4 regions of the Paenibacillus sp. MT124 genome follow, and region 3 is predicted to be linked to each of the others. Evidence: predicted binding sites of a transcription regulator. Region 3 holds the regulator's gene; each other region holds the start of a gene.
What was found. The regulator Rex, encoded in region 3, represses fermentation and respiration genes when NADH is low (regulators of the CRP and FNR family bind a similar motif). The targets are predictions, from matches to a motif close to TTGTGAAATATTTCACAA.
Positions count from the first base shown of each region.

Region 1: a site for Rex is predicted at 2,183-2,200, ahead of pflB (formate C-acetyltransferase). Genes of this name have one in related genera too.
Region 2: a site for Rex is predicted at 3,564-3,581, ahead of AC3RCI_RS27805 (cytochrome ubiquinol oxidase subunit I). Genes of this name have one in related genera too.
Region 4: a site for Rex is predicted at 1,769-1,786, ahead of nirB (nitrite reductase large subunit NirB). Genes of this name have one in related genera too.

Region 1 is NZ_CM179500.1:4,360,042-4,365,645, forward strand. Features, by position in the region: gene pflB (formate C-acetyltransferase) at 1-2,099, opposite strand, end outside; gene adhE (bifunctional acetaldehyde-CoA/alcohol dehydrogenase) at 2,651-5,263, opposite strand.
Region 2 is NZ_CM179500.1:6,150,851-6,156,454, reverse strand. Features, by position in the region: gene AC3RCI_RS27820 (glycosyltransferase family 4 protein) at 1-1,133, opposite strand, end outside; gene AC3RCI_RS27815 (glycosyltransferase) at 1,135-2,025, opposite strand; gene AC3RCI_RS27810 (hypothetical protein) at 2,025-3,317, opposite strand; gene AC3RCI_RS27805 (cytochrome ubiquinol oxidase subunit I) at 3,705-5,120, shown strand; gene cydB (cytochrome d ubiquinol oxidase subunit II) at 5,065-5,604, shown strand, end outside.
Region 3 is NZ_CM179500.1:4,180,138-4,185,741, forward strand. Features, by position in the region: gene AC3RCI_RS18775 (hypothetical protein) at 1-371, opposite strand, end outside; gene AC3RCI_RS18780 (hypothetical protein) at 672-1,202, opposite strand; gene AC3RCI_RS18785 (amidohydrolase) at 1,247-2,551, opposite strand; gene AC3RCI_RS18790 (redox-sensing transcriptional repressor Rex) at 2,538-3,191, opposite strand; gene dinG (ATP-dependent DNA helicase DinG) at 3,374-5,604, opposite strand, start outside.
Region 4 is NZ_CM179500.1:4,710,118-4,715,721, reverse strand. Features, by position in the region: gene nirB (nitrite reductase large subunit NirB) at 1-1,680, opposite strand, end outside; gene AC3RCI_RS21330 (metal-dependent hydrolase) at 1,993-2,700, shown strand; gene AC3RCI_RS21325 (hypothetical protein) at 2,872-2,994, opposite strand; gene AC3RCI_RS21320 (hypothetical protein) at 3,020-3,337, opposite strand; gene AC3RCI_RS21315 (M42 family metallopeptidase) at 3,526-4,599, opposite strand; gene spoVAC (stage V sporulation protein AC) at 5,223-5,604, shown strand, end outside.

The DNA of each region.
Region 1 (5,604 bases), 180 kb from region 3:
ACGTTCAGATGGTGAGCACCTTGACCGAAATAACCGTCCATCATGGCAACCAGATTGGATTTGCGCGTATCGGACTCTTTACCGAGCGCTTTAGGCACAATCGAGAATGTGTTGGAGATACCGTCCAGGCTGTGTTCGTAAGGCAATTTGGCTACAGAACCCAGGGATGCCAGAGCTCCTTTTTTGTCACGTCCATGCATCGGGTTGGCACCTGGAGCAAACGGTTCGCCTGCTTTTCGTCCATCCGGTGTTGTACCGGTTTTTTTGCCGTACACCACATTGGATGTAATGGTCAATACAGATTGGGTTGGAATGGCATTGCGGTACGCTTTATGTTTGCGGATCATGCCCATGAAGCTCTCTACCAGTTCAACCGCAATGCTGTCGACACTGTCTTCATTGTTACCGTAACAAGGGAAGTCTCCTTCAATTTCAAAATCAACGGCGATTCCTTGCTCGTTACGAATCGGTTTAACTTTTGCATATTTAATTGCACTCAAGGAGTCGGCTGCAACGGACAGGCCGGCAATACCACAGGCCATGGTGCGTACGATATCGCGGTCATGCAGAGCCATCTCGATCCGTTCATAACTGTATTTGTCATGCATGTAATGAATCACGTTAAGGGTATTCATGTACAGTTTAGCCAGCCATTCCATCATCGGTTTGAACCGTTTCATGACCTCATTGTAATCCAGCACTTCGCTTGTAATGGCCGGATATTCCGGTCCGACCTGTGCTCCGGATTTCTCGTCACGTCCACCATTAATCGCATACAGCAGTGCTTTCGCCAGGTTGGCACGAGCGCCGAAGAACTGCATTTGTTTACCGATCTTCATCGCCGATACGCAGCACGCAATACCATAATCATCTCCGTAGATTGGACGCATCAGATCATCATTCTCATACTGGATGGAGCTGGTTTCAATGGATACTTTGCTGCAATACTCTTTGAACGCCTCCGGAAGTTTGGTAGACCAGAGTACGGTCAGGTTAGGTTCCGGTGCGGGTCCCAGATTGTGCAGCGTGTGCAGGAAACGGAAGCTGTTTTTCGTTACGCGTGTTTCCCCGTTCACGGACATCCCGCCGATGGACTCGGTTACCCATGTCGGGTCACCGCTGAAGAGCTCGTTGTAGTCCGGTGTACGCAGGAATTTGACGATCCGCAACTTCATGACGAAATGGTCAACCAGTTCCTGAGCCTGCTCCTCGGTGAGATGACCTTCCTGCAGGTCACGTTCAATGTAAATGTCAAGGAATGAAGATACACGTCCAAGGGACATGGCCGCACCATTTTGCTCTTTGATGGCAGCCAGGTAACCGAAGTACAGCCATTGGAATGCTTCTTTCGCTGTGGTAGCCGGCAGGGAGATATCAAAGCCGTGCATTTCGCCCAGCTGCTTCAATTCCTGCAGAGCCCGGATTTGTTCGGATAATTCTTCACGCAGACGGATGACATCTTCATCAATGACATCCACTTCAAGAGCGTTCAATTCTCCTTTTTTGGCACGGATCAGGAAGTCCACCCCGTACAGAGCAACCCGGCGGTAATCGCCGATGATCCGGCCACGGCCATAAGCATCAGGCAGACCGGTAATGATACCTGCTTTGCGTGCTGCACGCATCTCGGATGTATACGCATCGAATACACCCTGATTATGTGTTTTGCGAATATTAGTAAATATATCAATGACTTCTTGAGGCATTTCGAAGCCGTAAGCCTGACATGCATCAATCATCATGCGAATTCCGCCTGTTGGCTGAATGGAGCGTTTGAATGGAGCATCAGTTTGCACACCGACGATCTGCTCTTTGGATTGATCCAGATACCCGGGTTCGTGAGACACGATCGTTGCCGGAGTATTTACGTCCACATCCAGTACGCCGCCGTTGTCCCGTTCCTTTTTAGTCAGATCGGATACGATGTCCCACAGGTCTTTCGTATTCTGTGTTGCCCCTGCGAGGAATGACTCATCCCCATAATACGGAGACAGGTTATGTGCCAAGAAATCATTCACATCCACGGATTTGGTCCATGTGCCTTTGGTAAAGTTTCTCCAGCCTGTTTGTTGTTTTACGTCTTTTTCGATCACCGACATAGTAATCCCTCCACAAATTTGGATTTCCGGACACATGACAGGGTGCAGCAAAATCGTCTCATCTGTGCCCAGAGCCGCGATTAATGTGAACTTTTTCACATATCAGCCGGAACACGTTCTCTCTACATGGGAACCGGAACCGCGGGATGGATGTTTTTCTTACATTTTCAGTATACGTCTTGCGGGTTTCACCATCTGTGATTTTTATCACAAAGTTAGTGAACTTCCTCACTTCACCATCGCAGGATCATGATGAACCCAATAATTATTCACACTTAGCCACTGCGCGGGCCAGAACAACTTCCGATCGCTGTTATCACTGGATTTTTTTCATTTCTTATTCTAATTGGAAAAATCCATTGATAAAGGCGAGCGCTTCGCTTCTTCAGTTTTTTCTGTCCTCTCCGTTAATGTGTGAATACCAAACCGTTCAACGGATCCCCAAAGGATTCCGTCATCGACAAAAGGACGGCAATGTGGGCTCCCCTTTCGGGGAACCCTGAACCTATTGCCTAAACCTTAAACTCATTTTTGCTTGTTAACGATACTGTTTATTCAAACCGTCCGTAGAAGGCATTGCGGTAAACGTCTGCCAGTTCAGTCACCAGCGGCAGTTTTGGATTGGCGGTTGTACATTGGTCTTCGAAAGCACGATCGGCCAGGTAATCCACGTGAGCTTCAAAGTCCTTGGCATCAAATCCGATTTCCTGGAACGATTCCTCAATACCGAGTGTTTTGTTCAGTTTGCGAATTGCATTGATGAGGCTGTTCACCCCTTCTTCTGTAGTACGTGCAGGCAATCCCAGAATTCGGGCAATTTCAGCATACCGCTCATCTGCTACGAAGTGCGAATATTTCGGGAATGATGCAAATTTGGTCGGTTTTTTCGCGTTATAACGAATGACGTGCGGCATCAGGATTGCATTGGTACGTCCATGTGCGGTGTGATACTGTCCGCCCCATTTGTGCGCCAAGCTGTGGTTAATGCCCAGGAACGCGTTAGCAAAAGCCATACCGGCAATCGTCGAAGCATTATGCATTTTCTCACGTGCCAGTTTGTCACCTTGCAGCGCCGATTGCTCCAGGTATTGGAATACCAGCTGGATCGCTTTGATCGCCAGACCATCGGTGTAATCATTGGCCATAACCGATACATACGCTTCGATGGCATGTGTCAGTACGTCCATACCCGTATCTGCAACCGCTGTTTTTGGCAGTGAATAGACGAATTCAGGGTCTACGATGGCTACATCTGGAGTCAGCTCATAGTCTGCCAGTGGATATTTGGTGTTGCCCAGATTTTTATCTGTGATTACGGCAAACGATGTTACTTCCGATCCTGTACCCGATGTTGTCGGTATCGCTACGAATTTTGCTTTTGATCCAAGGCGCGGATATTTGTAGATCCGTTTACGGATATCCATGAATTTTTGCTTCAGATCATTGAAGTCCGTGTCCGGATATTCGTAGAACAACCACATGGCTTTGGCAGCGTCCATTGGTGATCCACCACCAAGAGCGATAATGCAGTCAGGCTGGAAGCGGCGCATCATTTCTGTACCACGGTCTACCGTTGTTGTTGATGGATCGGGCTCAACATCCGAGAATACTTCGATTGCTACCGGCATTTGGCGTTGACGCAGATAATGCTCCACTTTTTCCACATAGCCCAGTTTGACCATCATGGCATCCGTAACGATGGCTACGCGAGTAATATCAGGCATTTTGGCCAGATACTGCGTTGCTCCTTTTTCGAAGTACACTTTGTTTGGCACTTTGAACCATTGCATATTCACGGTACGGCGAGCCACCCTTTTCACGTTAATTAAGTTGACGGCAGTGACATTCGATGAGGTCGAGTTACGGCCATATGAACCGCATCCCAGAGTCAATGACGGCATGTTCGTGTTGTAGATGTCCCCAATGGCGCCGTGTGTCGATGGCGAATTCACGATAATCCGTCCCGTTTGCAGACGATCCGCAAATTTGCTTATGACTTCTTCATTATTCGAGTGAATAACGGAGGAGTGACCCATGCCGCCAAAGGCAACCACTTCCGCAGCACGCTCAATCCCTTCAGCTGCCGTTTTTACTTTGTAACAAGCCAGTACCGGACTTAATTTCTCTGCAGACAGCGGGAACTTGGTGCCGACGCCCTCAATCTCTGCTACAAGAATTTTGGTACCAGCCGGAACCTCAATTCCACACATTTGCGCAATGGTTACTGCCGATTGACCGACAATCGCCGGGTTAACCGCACATTTCTCCGCATTAATGGCACCTGCTGTCAATTTCGCAGCTTCATCCTTGTTGACGAAATAACACCCGTTCGCAATCATTTTCTTTTTCACCTGATCGAAGATCGGTTCTTCGATGATGACCGCTTGCTCGGAGGCGCAGATCATACCGTTGTCGAATGACTTGGACAAGATCAGATCCGTTACAGCCTGATTGATATCTGCCGTTTTCTCGATAAAGCAAGGTACGTTCCCTGGTCCAACGCCCAGTGCCGGTTTACCACAGCTGTACGCTGCGCGTACCATGCCTGATCCACCCGTTGCCAGAATGAGCGCCACATCGTTATGATTCATCAGTGCATTCGTGCGGTCCATGGAAGGATCATCAATCCACTGGATACAGTCGGCCGGAGCACCATGCTTCACCGCAGCTTCGAGCAGAATTTTGGCGGCTTCGCGGCTGCAGTTCTGAGCGGAAGGGTGGAATCCAAAGATGATCGGATTACGTGTTTTGATGGAAATCAACGCTTTGAACATCGTCGTGGATGTCGGATTAGTCACCGGTGTAATACCCATGATAATGCCTACAGGCTCCGCTATTTTCTGGAAGCTCTCATACTCGTTATCTTCAATCACGCCTACGGTTTTGTCATATTTGATGCTGTGATACACATATTCTGTTGCAAAGATATTTTTGGTGATTTTATCTTCATACACTCCGCGGCCGGTTTCTTCCACTGCCATTTTGGCAAGCATCATGTGTTTGTCCAGACCTGCCAGTGCCATGGCTTGCACGATGCGGTCAATCTGTTTTTGATCCATGGACATGAATGCTGCGTGTGCTTTATTCGCTTTGTCAATTAACGTTTGAATATACTGACCTGCTGTCGGTTCTTTTACTGGGGCGACTTCGTTCTTTACAGCCATCTCCCTCATCCTCCTAAAGGTTCGTATTGTTTTTTTGGTTTGTCTCTCTTCTTTACGTACACATCGTAACATGTCGAAAAGGTTAATTATGTGATTTTTTTCACAAAGTATAACAAATTTAATTTAAGTTTTTTGGAGTTCCTTCTGAAGGTCATTTTCACTTCCTATTTAAAATATATAGCTGTCAAATGCAGCCTTCCCTCTCCAAAGTGAATTTAATCACAATGTTTGAAATTTCGCCATTTTTGCCCCCTTTCCATGCCCCTCAAACGGTAAGATTAGGTATATACTGAACTTAAAAATTGAACCACCGCAATTTGTACCGTCCTCCCCTGCGGAAT
Region 2 (5,604 bases), 2.0 Mb from region 3:
AACCCGTCCTGTATGAGATCGTTTAACCCGCCCACGTTGGAGGCAACGACCGGGATGCCGCAGCTCATGGCTTCCAGGCAGGCATAGGAGGTCCCCTCCGAGAACACCGTGGGAATCACGGCAATATCAGCCTGATGGTAGGCCTCGCGGATATCCCTGAAGTCGTACGTACGCTGCAAGATGCGATCCTGATGCGGATGAGTGCGGTGCCAATACCGAAATGCCCTGCCCACCGTGCTGCCTTCGACCAGTTCTCCGGCAAATTCAATCTCCAGATCCGGGTAGGCACCCAGCAGCCGATCTGCCGCAAGCATCATGGGTATGATGCCTCGTTCCATACTGATTCGGCGCGGATACAGAATTCTCAGAGGACGGGCAATCTGTGATGGAAGAGCAGTACTGTGGATGCTGACAGCAGAATCAGCAATCTCGTTTGCCTGATCGGAATTGTCAGCGTTATCAAGCAGAACAGCTTCTTTTGCATTCCATCCCGAGATGGAGACCCCGGCTTCTTCTTCCTGGCTGGCGAGGTCCTCCTTCCATGCAGACAGCCATTCCGCTTCCTGTTCCTGTCCGAACCTGGGTCTGGGGGGAGCGGGAGTGAAATAGGAGGTATCCACAGCATTGGGAATAAGGACGACCTTTCGCGGATCATCAAACGTGCATGCTGCCCGGCAAAAGGTCTGAAAATGGGAGTCCACCGATACGATGCGTACCAGTCCATCCAGTGCCAATTGGATGTGCTCAGCCACCTGCTGCTTGGTCTCCAGCGGCAATCCGGGACGATCCCAGTTAATGCCGTGGCAGATGCCCAGACTGCCGGGCTTGTAGCTGATGGGCTGCCAGAGACAGCTGGCATAGATGACAGGGCCGCGGGCTGCCGCCGCCATCCTCTCGAAGGCTTCAGGCACATCATCCATATCGTAGGCGTATCCGAATACATCAATCTGCTCCGTACGTGTCTGAAATGCTTCATAATATGACAACTGATGCACCTCGGGATTATGCCCCAATTCGCGGATCACACTGCACAGATCCAGAATATAACGTTCAAGCCCCCCTCCGAATACCCGTCCGAACTCCCGGTTGTATCCATCCGTGAAGCTGTGTGTCAAAATGCTGACCACACCCATCTCAATGCTCCTCCTTCCAGGGAACCAGCCGAGGTTCCGGGTCCAGGATGGATTCGTAATGTTCCAGACTGCCCCACTCGCCGCTGGGATCAATGCGTTTGTAACGCAGATACTTGCGAACCCTGTCTTCGAGACTGCCCGCCCACCCAAGGTGCTGTACTTTTAATTCCGTGCGAATGCCAGGCAATACCGAACAGGACAAGGGGAGACGGGGAACATGATGGTTCTGCTGTGGGTAAAAGTAAGGATACTCGGGCATATAGCGGACAAGTGATGCCGTATGCCGTCTGTGCAGGCCCCAAAGTTCGTCATCCCGGTAGTGGGTCCGTCCACCCCACATATCGTAGAATCGGAATGCCACCCAGTCTGCATGGTCCTGGTTGATCAGATCACGTATTGCTTCCTTGGCCTCTGTACTGTACAGTTCATCCGCATCGACGGACAGCAGCCAGTCCGGTGAAGTACTTACGGCTGCTTGCCATAACGCATTGCGGAGCCGCCATTCCTCAGCAAATAGAGGCTTCTCCAGGATCTCGAGCCGAATGACTTTTGGATAAGACCTGCATATATCTGGTGTTCCATCGGTACTCGCATCATCCACGATAACGATCTCATCCACGAATTCACTCAGATCACGGAGTACTTCCTCGAGGTATCGTCCGCGTTCATTACGGACCTGCAGCATGGCGGTCAGTTTGTTCCCCTGACTTTTGCGGACACGGCGGATAGAAGAAGGTGTGGGTCGTGAACCCTCGCTTTCCACTTCATTGCTCTTCGAGTCCATCTGCTGGTCCGCCAATGCTTCGGAAGAGGAGGGGTGAACTTCAATACGAATGTCAGGCTGCATGCCCAGCCCCTGATTATGCTGCGTGCGCTTCTTCGGGTCCAGCATCACGGCACCTCCCCAAGCAGCTGCTGTACAGCGTGGTCCAGCAGTTCCATCTCCACAATCCGGGCAAGAGCTTCCTCATTCTCCATCGCGGCTTCGAGAAACTGTCGTACTGCCCCGTGACGATCTCCCCGCAAGGCCATGGCAGTCCCTGATAACTCCTGATAATCCCTGCGGCTGGAACGATCCTGAATATCTGCCGCATGGACCAGAGCCAGAGCATCCTCCACACATTCGGTCTCCTGATATATCCGGAACTTCCAATGCCGGGCGGTTTCTCCTCCAAGCGCGTCCAATATCCCCAGCGCAGCTCCGTAATCATCGTTTAACCGCAGCAGCTCTGCCTGCACAAGCTGATTCTCTCCTGCCTCGAGCCAGCGGCACAGCTGTTCATAGTGATGCCGTTCCTGTGCGCTGCCTGCACTGATTCCGTAGACTTGCAGCGCAGATTCAACTTCTCCAGCTTTGGCATGAATGGCGGATAGAAACCGATAGTGTGATTGCACACAATCACTTCGTCCGTTCATGATCGCATGTGTAAAGGCCTCCTTCAGGGACGCTGCTGCACGGGAGTCGTCCAGCAAATATTCATAGGCTGCCAGCAAAAAGGAGATCGTCTCATGCGGCCCCGTTTTGGAACGGAGCTGGCGGTAATAGTCTGCACGCATGCTGCACTGGAGCAGAGTGATGGTGTCCGGTGCTTCGGTCACGGTTTGTCTGAGGGCATGAAGAAAAAGCAGCTCATAATCTCTTAGCGGAATTTCGAGATCATCCTTGTGTATGGAGCCAGCCGGAGCCTTGTCTTCACCGCCCAGCCAGACCGTGCGGACGCCCTGAAAGGCAAGCTTCATATACCGTGTTTCCGAAGACGTGCCGATCAGATCGGCAGTACCAACCAGTCTGGATATGCAGCTCTCCCACAGCGGAGAGCTTGCTTCATCGCCTGCCGGCTCGGGAAGCAGCACAATGCTGATTTTCGGTTGCATCGATTGAACTGCTGTAAGCCAGTAGGGGTGTGCAATGACAGCTGCGGTGTGATTTTGCTGGAGCAGAAGCTCAGCTTCTGGCAGGGTGATTACTGAAATGGCCGGGGGCATCTCATCAGAACGTTCCTGACTGCTTACATATGAGACCTCTCCCTCGGCCGAGAGCAGGGCAGCGATGTCCGGATAAGGAAAAGTGGACCATCCCCCTTTGCGGGGAAAAAGAATGTACCGATTGGGAGGACATTTGCTGTCATCCTCAGTTGACGCTGTTTTCCCGTTGATCTCCGGTACCCATTTGGGCTTATCCATAGGTCATCACCTCACTTTGACTGCATTCTAACGTTCCGCCTCCGCTTCCGGAGGTGTTCCATCTCTCCACATCATATGTACAGCCCTTAAGGCACTTCGCATGATATGTCTGACTCTAGCATATGGGCATGTTGTGCCAAACATGAGCAACTTCCCTGAATAGAAGAAGCAGTTAAGCCGCATATTAGACTGAATTTTATCCAATGTGTGACCATCGTCACATTTTTTTCGCAATTCTGACGTAGATTGTGATAATTGTCACATGTACAAAATAGGCAATCTGGCACAATACGTTCATCACGTATTTGGCGGACAGATAGACAGCGAAGGTGCAGCTTCCATGCCAAATGCAAATCACTGCGATGTAAACAGAAAGAAGGGGTAACGATGGATCCGATTATGTTATCGCGTATCCAATATGCACTCACAACGATCTTCCATTTCTTTTTTGTACCGCTGTCCATCGGTCTTGTACTGCTGGTAGCCATTATGGAGACGTTGTACGTAGTCAAGGGCAAGGAGATTTACAAAACGATGGCCAAGTTCTGGGGCAAGCTGTTCCTGATTAACTTTGCCGTCGGGGTCGTGACAGGTATTCTACAGGAGTTCCAGTTCGGCATGAACTGGTCTGAGTATTCACGCTTTGTCGGGGATGTGTTCGGGGCGCCACTGGCGGTTGAAGCCTTACTGGCGTTTTTTATGGAGTCTACATTTATCGGGCTCTGGATTTTCGGGTGGGACCGGTTATCCAAAAAGGTGCATCTGGCCTGTATCTGGCTCGTATTTGTCGGCACATTCCTGTCCGCATTGTGGATTCTGGCAGCCAATTCATTCATGCAGCATCCGGTCGGTTTCGAGATTAACAACGGCCGTGCCGAGATGAATGATTTCCTCGCGCTGCTTACCAATGGTCAGCTGCTGGTTGAATTCCCGCATACGATCTTTGGCGCATTAATGACAGGGGCCTTCGTGGTAACCGGCATCAGTGCGTACAAGTTGATGAAAAAGCAGGATGTGGAGATCTTCCGCAAATCGTTCAATATTGCCATCATCATTGGCCTTGTTTCCTCATTCGGTGTGGCGTTCTCCGGGCACTTCCAGGCGCAATATCTGGTGGAGACACAGCCGATGAAGATGGCAGCCAGTGAAGGAACCTGGACAACAACAGAAGATCCTGCGCCGTGGACGGTCATCGCAGCAATTGATCCGGACAAACAGGAGAACTCCGGTGAGATTAAGATTCCCGGATTGCTCAGTTATCTGTCCTACAGTAAATTCTCTGGCAGTGTCCAAGGCATGAAGGAGCTGAATGCCGAGTATCAGCAGACTTATGGGCCAGGGGACTACATCCCGCCAGTACGGACAACGTTCTGGAGCTTCCGCATCATGATTGCTGCGGGTGGTTTAATGATTGTACTCGCCCTGTACGGTACATTTCTGGCGCTGCGCAAGAAGCTGGAGGTAGCAGGAACGTGGTTTATGCGCCTGATGGTTTTTGCCATCTCCCTGCCCTTCATAGCCAATACGTCGGGCTGGATTATGACGGAGGTGGGGCGGCAGCCTTGGACGGTATTCGGATATATGACGACAGAAGCCAGTGTATCGCCCAACGTGAGCGCAGGCCAGATTCTGTTCTCTACCATTGCGTTTACAGCGGCTTATACGGTTCTGGGCATTGTTATGGTCTATCTGTTCGTTCGTGAGATCAAGGCTGGTCCACACGCAGTAGATAAGCCGGAGGAACACGATGAATCGGCCGATCCGTTCGGCATGGATGGGGGGTATTCCGTTGTCACTAAGTGAGCTTTGGTTTCTGTTGATCGCTGTATTGTTTGTCGGTTTTTTCTTTTTGGAAGGCTTCGATTTTGGTGTGGGAATGTCCACAGGCCTGATTGCCAAATCAGATCGTGAACGTCGTACCCTGATCAACTCCATCGGTCCGTTCTGGGATGGAAACGAGGTCTGGCTGATCACGGCAGGCGGCGCAATGTTCGCTGCTTTTCCGCATTGGTATGCCACCTTGTTCAGCGGTTTTTACCTGCCGCTTGTCGTTGTATTACTTGCATTGATCGGCCGTGGAGTCGCTTTTGAATTTCGGAGCAAGATGAAGCAGCAGCGCTGGCGCAAAACATGGGATATCATCATTGTCGTCTCAAGCAGCCTCCTGCCATTTCTGTTCGGAGTTGTCTTTGCAACGCTCATGAAGGGTCTGCCCATTGATGGGGAGATGCAGATGCGTGCGGGATTCCTGGACATCGTCAACCCGTATACCGTTGTTGGCGGTCTA
Region 3 (5,604 bases):
ATTTCGGTGTACTGCTTGTTCTCCATCGCCTGAGCGACGGTAAACATTGCATCGCCCCACCAGTTCTCCAGGGCTTCATTCGAATGATCAACGACATCAAGTTTCAATGAGCGCGAGCCGATCAGGGTCTGTCCTTCTTTCTGAATATATTGAACCAATCTGCCCAAATCTACATTTGGTTGCAAATCAAGTTTCAATTGTACATCATTGCGGTTAATAGTTAACTGAACATCATTAACCCCTTCATACTGGGTTACCATTTTTTCAATCGGATTCTGCATGGCCACCTGACGATACACAAACCAACCTCCAAACAACACAACGGCTGAAATGACGGCAGTTAAAGCAATAGGCAATACTTTTAGCTTCAAGTGAGTTTCCCCTCCCAAATTTTTGGCCCATCCCTATAGCTTATAGGCATAATATGAATTGTGTACGAATGACCTGTGATGTGCCCAACAGGTTTTATTTCCTGTTTGATGTAACCTTGAATACATATTTGAGTATATCACATCGTATATACAATTTCGAAGGCGAAAATATGAATAAATTATTAATTTTAACTATTCAAATCCAGAATAATTTTCGAGATACGCCAAAAAACCGGATCAGGCGGGGTTCCGTCTGCCGGTTCTTTGAAGATTTTACCTGAAAAATCTCTGAATATCTGTTTAACTGTTTGGAATCGTATAGACCAAATCAACCTGTTCTCCATTGCTGAAGCGATAGAATCGATAATAGTTGTGCGTATCATCTTTGTAATAAACTTGCCATACATAGACGCCATTGACGACTCCAGGCATAATTCGTTTGATCTCTCCGCCCGGTACTTCAGAGCTGAATCGATTGCGAACTTGTGCTTCCGATAACCCGTTCTGCAGCAATTCACTGTGCACAGCGTTGCTTCCTGTGACCGGTTTATTGGTTGCATCAAACTTAACCCAGACGGCGATGTCCTGATTATTTTTATTTTTGGCCATCATCGTCCAGTAAATGTTATCTTCGCCTTCTTTTTGACCCCAGACGTATTTTCGGAGATCCTCATAAGAAGTTATCCCGAGCTGCTCCTGCGCCGCTTGAATAGCTAGCGCTTCTTCGTTGCGCTGGTCCTGGGTAATATAGACATAGAAGCGCTGTAATCCAAACAGAATCAAAACCAGGATGAGCAGCGAGATCCAGATCCATTTCTTTTTTCTTTTCAAAAGCCGAACTTCCTTTCCCCTATGACGCTGCTGCTATTCTGAAATTAACGGGCGAGCAGTCCGTCAAATGCAAGTTGAGACTCGCGCAGAATGCGCTCTTCATCCATAGTAAGACATTCACCATGTTTCACCAGCTGTTTGCCGTCAACCCATACATGCTCCACATCCTTGGCTGAAGCGGAGTAAATGGTATGAGAGATTAGATCCGTGTGCGGATAGAAGTGTGCTTGTTCAATATTTAGCGCAATGAAATCAGCCTTCATGCCGACTTGAAGTGCTCCCGTATTGTTCAGGAAGATGGACTTGGCACCATACCCCGTTCCAAGTAGCAGCGCTTCTCCCGCTGGAACCGCTGTTGGGTCACCGGATACTCCCTTATGAATCAAAGCAGCCAGTCTCATCTCTTCAAACATATCCAGGTTGTTGTTGCTTGCTGGTCCGTCTGTTCCGAGAGATACGGTTACTCCAGCTTTCAGCAGATCCGGAACACGCGCAACACCCGAAGCAAGCTTCAGGTTGCTTCCCGGATTGTGAGAGACCGCTACATCATGGCGTGCCAGAATTTCAATCTCCTCATCATTCAAATGTACGGCGTGAGCTACAAGAGAAGGTCGAGAGAAGAAACCGAGCTTTTCCAGATGTGCCACTGGACGCAGTCCATAATCCGTTACATTCTGTTCGACTTCGCGAAGGGTTTCCGACATATGGGTGTGCAGCGGCAGATCCAGATCATGTGCAACCTGTACCAGCTTCTCTATGTAATCCGGAGGGCAAGTATACGGCGCATGCGGTGAGATGATCGTCGTAATTCGACCACCAGCCTGTCCGTTCCACTCGCGTGCAAACGCAGCCGATTCTTGCAGTTTGCGCATTTGCTCTTCTTCGGAACAGAGACCAATGACACCACGTGCCAATGCGGCACGAATCCCGGATTGTTCAACCACTTTTGCCACCTGGTCCATATGATCATACATATCCAGGAATGCCGTTGTTCCGCCTTTCAGCATTTCTAATACAGAAAGCGAGGTGCCCCAATACACGTCCTCAGACGTCATTTTCGCCTCCATAGGCCACATTTTCTCCTGAAGCCATACTTGCAGGGCCAGATCGTCCCCGTGACCTCTCAGAAGGGACATGGCTGCGTGACCATGCGTATTGATCAGACCCGGCAAAAAGACCAGTCCTTTGCCATCAACCTTCGGCAGGCTCTCATCTCCATCCGGCAGTGTCTCACCAATATGCACAATCTTGTCATCTTCAACGACCATATATCCTTGAACCACGGTCCATTCCGTACCACTATTTACAGCAAATTTGCCGTTATGAATTACCCATCTATTTGTCGTCATCTTCCTCGTCGTCCTTTCCGTTCTCCAGATAATAAGCAAGGCTAAGCAGATCCGTTGTAAAATCAGCATGATGAATACGGACGTGCGGTGGTGTTTTCAAGATGGTTGGTGCAAAGTTCAGAATCGCTTCAATGCCGGATTCCACGAGCTGATCGGCTACGTTCTGAGCTTCGGTATCCGGAACGGTAATGATACCAATACGAATATTATCTTTTTTGACCGAGTCCGTTAGTTCATTCATGGGCTGTACTTTCAGGCTGTTAATCTGACTGCCGATCTTAGGACCGTATGCATCGAAAACAGCAACAATTTTCATGTTGTCTTTCAGATAGGCGTTGTAATTGGACAATGCATGTCCCAAGTTACCAGCTCCGACCAGAGCAACATTGATTTGCTGATCAATTTTCAATATATGACGGATTTTCTCGATTAGATACGATACGTCATATCCAATGCCTTTGCGACCGAAGTCCCCAAAGTATGCAAGGTCTTTGCGAATCTGGGCAGGATTAAGATCCAGGCGTAGTCCCAGTTCCTGTGATGACACCGTGCCCACCTCACGTTGATGCAGTTCATTCAAATAGCGCAAGTAAACAGGCAATCTGCGTACCACAGCTTCCGAAATTTTATCTGATTTCATTACATTACTCCCCCTTACCAAGGCCACAATAGATAAATAAAAATGTAGCATCCCGCATAACCTTTTTCGTTTCCGAATGAAATCATGCAAGATGCCTTATAAGATATCAAGTTAAAAGTGCTTCAAAAATAATTCACACTTTAATAAAGTTTACAGCGAGAAGCCCTTATTGCGCAACGATGTCACTCCTGATTCGAAGCAGACGCGTCCTGAGCCGGCGTTTCCAGCCACTCGCTAATCCGTGGAACCATCTGTTCAGTCAGCATATGTTCCATTTTGGGACCAGGTAATGAATATAGGAAATACTTTCCGTAATAAGACTCAATGACCCGTGTATCGTAAACGATGACTATACCCCGATCCTTAGCCGTACGAACAAGCCTGCCGAATCCCTGCTTGAAACGAATGACGGCCTGTGGAACAGACAGCTTCATAAACGGATTCTTTTTCTGTTCCTGCAGCAGTTCACTCTTCGCCTCGACGAGTGGATGGTTCGGTGGCTGGAAAGGCAATCTGACAATGGCCAGACATGTTAAAGCCTCTCCAGGGATATCTACTCCTTCCCAGAAACTGCTGGTGCCCAGCAGAACGGTTGCTTTCGCATCCTGGAACCTGCGGGTTAACTTGGAACGACTACCACTATCAACGCCTTGACCGAGCAGCGAAATATCGTTACCCGACAGCGCTTCTTTTAATGGGTCATACACCTGGCGCAGCATTCGGTATGAAGTAAAGAGCACCATCATACGGCCCCTTGTCGCAATAGCCGTTTCGGCCAGAGATCGTACAAGCATGTCGACAAAGTGAGCATCCCCCACACTGCCTTTTACGCTTGGGAAATCACGAGGGATGACCAGCAAAGCCTGGTCCCTATACCGGAATGGCGATGGCAGCATGGACGTCAGCAAACGGTTATTATCGGCTGCTTCCTGCAAGCCAAGCTGTTCAATCATGAACTGAAATGACTTATCGACCGATAGCGTAGCCGAAGTAAGGACAACGCTTTTCTTTTTATCGAAGAACATGTCCTTCAACTGTGCACTAACATCGACAGGAACGGCATACAGCTGCAGTGATTTGCTGCGGAACTGGCCGCTTGCCTCCATCCAGTATACCGTTTTGGCATCATCCATTCGCATGAAGAAACGTAGGTTTTCTTTGAGCGTTGCCAAATCCTTAAGCAGACCTGTAATGTCCGTGATCAAGCTATCCGATTGATAATCGTCCTGGTCTTCTTTGACTTCAAGAAGCAGCTTGTCTCCCTTGCGGATCAAGTCCCCCAGTGTGACATAAATCTGGTTCTCGTAATCCTGCAGCTCCTGCCACTTTGCCGGTTTCATTGAAGGCTTCAGTCTAAGGGAAAATTGCCCTGTTTCTCCGGGAGAAGCATCACTCCGCTCAGGCAGCAGGTTAAACAAGGCATCGCTCAAACGATCCCACATCTCTTTGACTTCAACAGCAAGCGGGAACATCTGGTCAATGACTGAGCCCCACTGCACCGAATTTTCATGCCCCGCAAGTTGTGTTCGCAGCATGGGAAGCTGACCGTTCCGACTATCCTTAAACAATCGGGTCAGGGTATGAACCAACGTGAAATATTTCATGTGAAGACCCAGGTGCTTACCCGCCACATCCTCGAGATGATGAGCCTCGTCGATTACGAGACTATCGTAAGCAGGAAGAAGCTGATGAGCTGCTTTTACATCCGTAAACAATTTGGAATGATTCGTAATGACGATATCAGACAATCCTGCTTCATGCTTCGCCCGATGGTAGAAGCACTTCCTGAACCAAGGACAAGAACGTCCCAGGCAGGATTCCGATTCGCTCTGTACCGTTTCCCAGAAGTCCCCACCGCGCGCACTGAGGTTCAGCTCCTCGTCATCTCCAGTCTCTGTCTGGGTGAGCCACACAATCATCTGAGCCGCTGTAAAGTAATCTTCTTTCGGTGTAGCAAACTCACGTTTGTTAATCTTGTGCTCAAACTTTCGCAGACACAGGTAGTGCCCCCGACCTTTAAACACGGCAGCCTTAAACGGAAAAGGCACCACTTTGGTCAGCAGCGGGATATCACGCTCCCGAAGCTGTTCCTGCAGGTTGATGGTATGCGTGCTAACCATTACTTTTCGTTCCTGCTTCACACTTTCATATATGGCCGGCAGCAAGTACCCCAGGGATTTCCCCGTACCCGTACCTGCTTCAATTAACAAATGCTTTTCTTCGTCCAGCGCTTGCCTTACACTGCTGAACATCTGTGTCTGTGCCTCGCGTTCTTCATAGTGATCCAGGGTATCCTGCAGATTGGCCCGGACCTGATCCATATACTGCTCAAAACTTACACCTTCGAGCGGATTACCTTCGCGTTCATCGCGTGGAGCACCGATCTCAGTCCAATCACTCACATTCAAGGCCA
Region 4 (5,604 bases), 530 kb from region 3:
ACCGTCTTTCTGAATATTGGCGTTCATACGTTCATTGACAAACCGGGATTCCTTCTCGTCTTCATGCGTATCCGGTGCAATCATGCCGAGGTAGTAGTTAATTGCCGGCCGGCATTTGGAACAGCCTTCAGGCTGGCTCCAGCCCAGGACATTCATCACTTCTTTGGTCGTCTGCAATCCTTTTTGCTTGATCTCGGCTACAATTTCATCCCGGCTGAGGGAGGTGCATCCACAGATGCCCTGTTTGGCGCCGCTTGTGAAGCCATCTCCCAGTACATATTGTAAAATTTGTTCTACTACCGGTTTGCATCCGCCGCATGAACGGGTTGCGCCTGTGCAGGCTTTGATCTCATCAACGCTGCTCAGACCTTGATTCGTAATGGCATCGACAATCGTTCCTTTGGTTACACCATTACATCCACATACGATTTCGTCCTCAGCCATCGTTTCAATAGAAGCAGCTTTTTTGTGACCACCACAGCCCGTCCCCATCAGTGAGGCATACAGCTCATCCGTCATCTCGGTTTTCTGTTTGATTAACTTCTGCAATTCAGCAGAATCCGTCACATCTCCAAAGAGCACGGCACCGACCATGATGTTGTCTCGCAGCAGAATTTTTTTGTAGGTCCGTTTCCAGTCATCTTTATGGCTGATCACCGTATGGTCGGGACTATCGAGAAATTCGCCTGTGGAGAAGACGTCCACACCTGAGATTTTTAATTTGGTTGATACGACAGAGCCTTCATACGGAGCAGTTTCCACGCCGCAGATATGCTTGGCGAGAATCATGCCTTGTTCGAATAATGGGGCAACGAGGCCGTAGCATACTCCCCGGTGTTCGGTACATTCCCCGACAGAATATACACCTTCGAGTGAGGTCTGCATGTAGTCATCCACGACGATCCCCCGGTTAACTTCCATGCCGCTTTCGCGGGCTACAATCGTATTCGGTTTAATGCCTACAGCCATAACGACAAAGTCTGCATCCAGTACGGTATCATCGGCAAATCGGAGGCCTTCCACACGTTCCCCGCCGATCAATTCAGCTGTCTGTGCGCCCATCTTGAAACGAATGCCCTGACGCTCCAGTTCCGCTTTTAGCATGGCTGAAGCTTGAGGATCGAGCTGGCGTTCCATCAAATCTTGCATGAGATGAACTACGGTGACGTCCATGCCGAGCTGTACCAGGCCTTTGGCTGCTTCCAGTCCGAGAAGACCTCCCCCGATAACAGCCGCTTTTTTATATTGCTTTGCTGCTTCCAGCATCATGTTGCAATCGGCAATGTCCCGAAATCCAACAACGCCTTCTTTATCATGACCCGGAACGGGCAGGATAAAGGAGCTGGAACCTGTAGCGATAATGACTTTGTCGTAGGGCACCCGTGTGCCTTCATTTGTCACGACTTCCCGGGTATCTGCGTCAATACGGGACACGGTTGTACCGGTATGAAGTGTAATGCCATTGTCTTTATACCAGTGCAGATCATTCAGCACGATATCATCAATGGTTTTGCTGCCCTCCAGAACATAGGACAACATGATACGGTTATAGTTGGGATAGGGCTCCGTGCCGAAGACCGTAATGTCATAGCGTGAAGTTAATTTCAAAATTTGTTCAACTGTACTAATGCCGGCCATACCGTTACCGATCACGACAAGTTTTTCTCTGTTTCCGTTCATGTGTGTAAGCCTCCTTGGTTTAACACTGGACAATATCAACATTTTTAGTGGTTTATATTTGAATCATACCGTGAATTGCTAACACTTAATGTGATTTATTTCACTAAGAAAGAGATAAGTAGCACAAATTAAAAAGTGTGAGCCCGGTCACGGAAACTGTTTTTTTATTGGAGCTTGAAGAATGGAAGGTATTGAGGTCCAGATGCTGCTTAAAAATAAGAAATACGAACTATTGTTCTCTTTTTGTTTTCGTTGTAACATCGAGAATGGGATATGATGTTCCCTATTTCTTCGAAAGGAAGTTTTCGCATCATGATGGGAAGATCCCACCTGATTATTGGAACAGGCGTTTCACTTTCAGTACTGCAGCTGATGGGTGTGCAAGTCACGGCACCGGCTGTTACGGTTGCGCTCATTGGCTCGCTGCTGCCGGACATTGATGAGCCGAATTCCTTATTGGTATCCAAGGCGCTGCCTAATAGTCTGATCAGGCTACTGCAAACCATTTTGCTGCCTACAGCCGTATTTGTGTATTTTTATGTGCAGGCGAAGCCTTGGAATCTGCTGCTGGCCATTTTGGTCGGGCTGGTATCTTTCCTGCCATCGCGTTCGCTCCGCAAGGTGTTGATGTTCGCCATCGGACTGGGCCTTGTATTCTACGGTCACGCCCTCGCACCATGGAACCTGATTGCAGGGAGTCTGCTCATGTTATGTACTACGCTGACCCACAGAGGTTTAACCCATACGGTCTATGGAACTGCAGTTTGGGGAGGACTGCTGTACAGCACAACGCATGAGCAGGGACCGGAGATTTGGGTTGCCGGAGGCGTAGCCTATGCCATGCATTTGCTTGCAGACTCGTTGACGAATCGAGGGATTCGTCCGCTTCCGCCACTCAAGTGGAGGATCAGGGCGAATTTAATGAGCACGGGGACCAAACATGGAGCCGTGGTCGAGAATGTATGTATTGTGCTAACGCTTATTTTGGCATGGATCGCATTTTCACCGTTATTTCTGTAACTCTGAGTAATAGGCATCGAGGTTACTTTATCGGATTATGTCGCATGACAACATCAGCATGAATTCAAAAACGCCAGTCCAGAATAGAGGACTGGCGTTTTTTATTGGCTCTCCGAATCCTGTACTAAACCTTACCGTGTATAGGGGCTAAACCACAATTGGGAGCAAGGTTCAGGAAGAGGATGGGGAATCGGTAAGCTCATCAATATCCGAAGAGCCAAATACAAAGAGCACAACAAGGATAACTACAATTAATAGCTCTGCAAATCCAGTTCCGTCAAAGTCAGACATCATCCCAGCCTCATTTCATTCCATTCATTTAGGAATTCATTCTTTTTTGGAAAGCTCGCATCACATCATCTAGTGTCACATCGCCCATCTCGTCAAGAAATTGGACCAGTTTATCGGCATTCGAAGGCGTAATGTTTGTCAGTGTTTTATATTGTCCAACCAACTCAACGACCAGAGTAGCTTCGCGAAACAAGGTCACAGCGTCGACTCTTAATTTGCCGCTAACTAGCAATGCTGCAACAATGAGTTCCAGGTTCTTACCTTTAAGGTTGCCATTGAGAAGGGAGTTTGCGGCATTTGATTTTTTGGAGCCTTTATTCGATTTTCCATTCCTTCCCACTGCCATGACAGGACCCCCACTGCTTGGTGTTTTGTTCTCTTTCGTTGTTGTATCTTATGTGTTATTTCCTATAATGTTCGAACTATTAATCTATTTTTACGCAAAAAAAAAGAGACACTCCAACCAAAGTCGGAACGCCTCTTTATCTGGAGAGAGATCAACCAGAGTTGTTCAATTCTGTCACTCCCTGAGCATTACGCGTTTTCAATAATGGTGTTCATGGTCGTACGATCCAAACCCTTCACCAATTTGACAAGCAGTGCCTTGGCAGCATCATAGTCATCGGTGTGAATGATGGAAGATGAGGTATGGATGTAACGGGCACAGATCCCAATGACGGTTGAAGGTACGCCAATTCCGCTCAGATGAACTTGTCCTGCATCCGTGCCGCCAGGTGAGATAAAGTATTGCATCTTGATCTGGTTCGAAGAAGCGGTATCCTGCACATATTCCACCATGCCGCGGTGAGTGAACATGCCTGGATCGAAAATACGAAGCAGAGCACCTTGCCCAATGTGTCCAAAGGACTGTTTGTCACCTGTCATGTCATTGGCTGCACTGCAGTCCAGGGCGAAGAAGATGTCTGGTTCAATCAGATTGGCAGCTGTACGCGCACCGCGAAGCCCCAATTCCTCCTGAACTGTTGCACCGCAATACAGCGTGTTTGGAAGCTTCTCTTGGTGGAGTGCCTCAACGAGCTCAAGGGCAAGTCCGACTCCGTAGCGGTTATCCCAGGCTTTTGCCATGATTTTTTTCGGGTTCGCCATGGGTGTAAATTCACAGATTGGAACGATTTGCATGCCTGGGTGAATCCCCCAAGATTCGGCTTCAGCACGGTTATCCGCACCAATATCCAGGTACATGTGATTCAGATCAACCGGTTTGCTCCGTTGGGACTCATCCAGCAAGTGAGTAGGCGTAGAACCTACAACGCCCGTTATACGGCGATCGGGAGTGATGATCTGAAGGCGCTGAGACAAGACAGCCTGACTCCACCATCCACCAAGCGGTCGGAATTTAACCATGCCCGTTTCCGTAATGCCTGTTGTCATGAAGCCCACTTCATCAAAGTGTCCGGCTACCATAACTTTCGGGCCTGATTCTTCACCGCGAAGTACACCGAAAAGGCTTCCCAGACGATCCTGGACAAATTCCTCTGTATATTGGGAGAGCTGCTCCTTCATCCATCCGCGAAGCTCGCGCTCGAATCCGGAAGCGGAAGGGAATTCCGTTAACGTACGAAACATCTCCATTGTTTTTTCATTCATGTGTCGACAACTCCTCTGCTTGTATGTATGACAGTCTTGACAGAACGGCTGCAGACTGTTGTCCTCCATTCTTAAAGGACATTATTAACCACTGGTCACATTATAGTATGAACCTTGCGCACCTAATTGTCCATGTCTGTGTCACGTATCGGATGCATCATTAGTACAATGAACATGAAGTTTTCTTTTGGATTGGGCTTTTCCCTCACGCCTTTCACAGCATGATTGAATATGCATGAGTTGAGACGCTCCTGCGTTCCCATAACCGGGGATTTTTATTCGTTTGCTTGACGACAGGAAGGAGTTGGGACACCAGATGAAGCCACCTCATGAAGGCAATGAAGATATCCTTTTTATCGTCCTTTTTATTTTGCTCGTCATCGTACTTCTTTATTTATAGGGAAATACTTCACACCTGACTGTTGTGCGATTAGCTCAACTTCTCTCTAATCCGGCGTATTGAATTTAAGCTGCTAAACCGTTCTCTCCCCAACTGGAAACAATTGATGCAATTCGCCGGATACATAACCTTCCCACGATTAACAAACAATGAACATAGGATTCCACACGAGATGCAGCGACAAGCTGTGCGACCTATACGATTTCTAAGGAGGTTCTGAATCTTGCCAGCTCAAACCAAAGGATCCGGTAACGGAAAAAAATCATCATCCCTGTCCATCAGCGAACAGGATTACAAGAAAGTAGCCAAAAAGCATGAGCCCGCTCGTCCGATCCTTGCGAATTGCATTAAGGCTTTCTTTGTCGGGGGATTCATTTGCATCATTGGACAGGCTATCCAGGAAGCATTCAAGGCAGGTTTCGATATGACTTCCAAGGAAGCGGCCAGTCCTACGGTTGCGGTCATGATCCTGATCTCGGTTATCCTCACCTGCCTTGGGGTCTACGATAAAATTGCCCAGTGGGCCGGAGCAGGAACAGCGGTCCCGGTTACCGGTTTTGCCAACTCGATGTGCTCAGCAGCATTGGAGCACCGTGCGGAGGGAC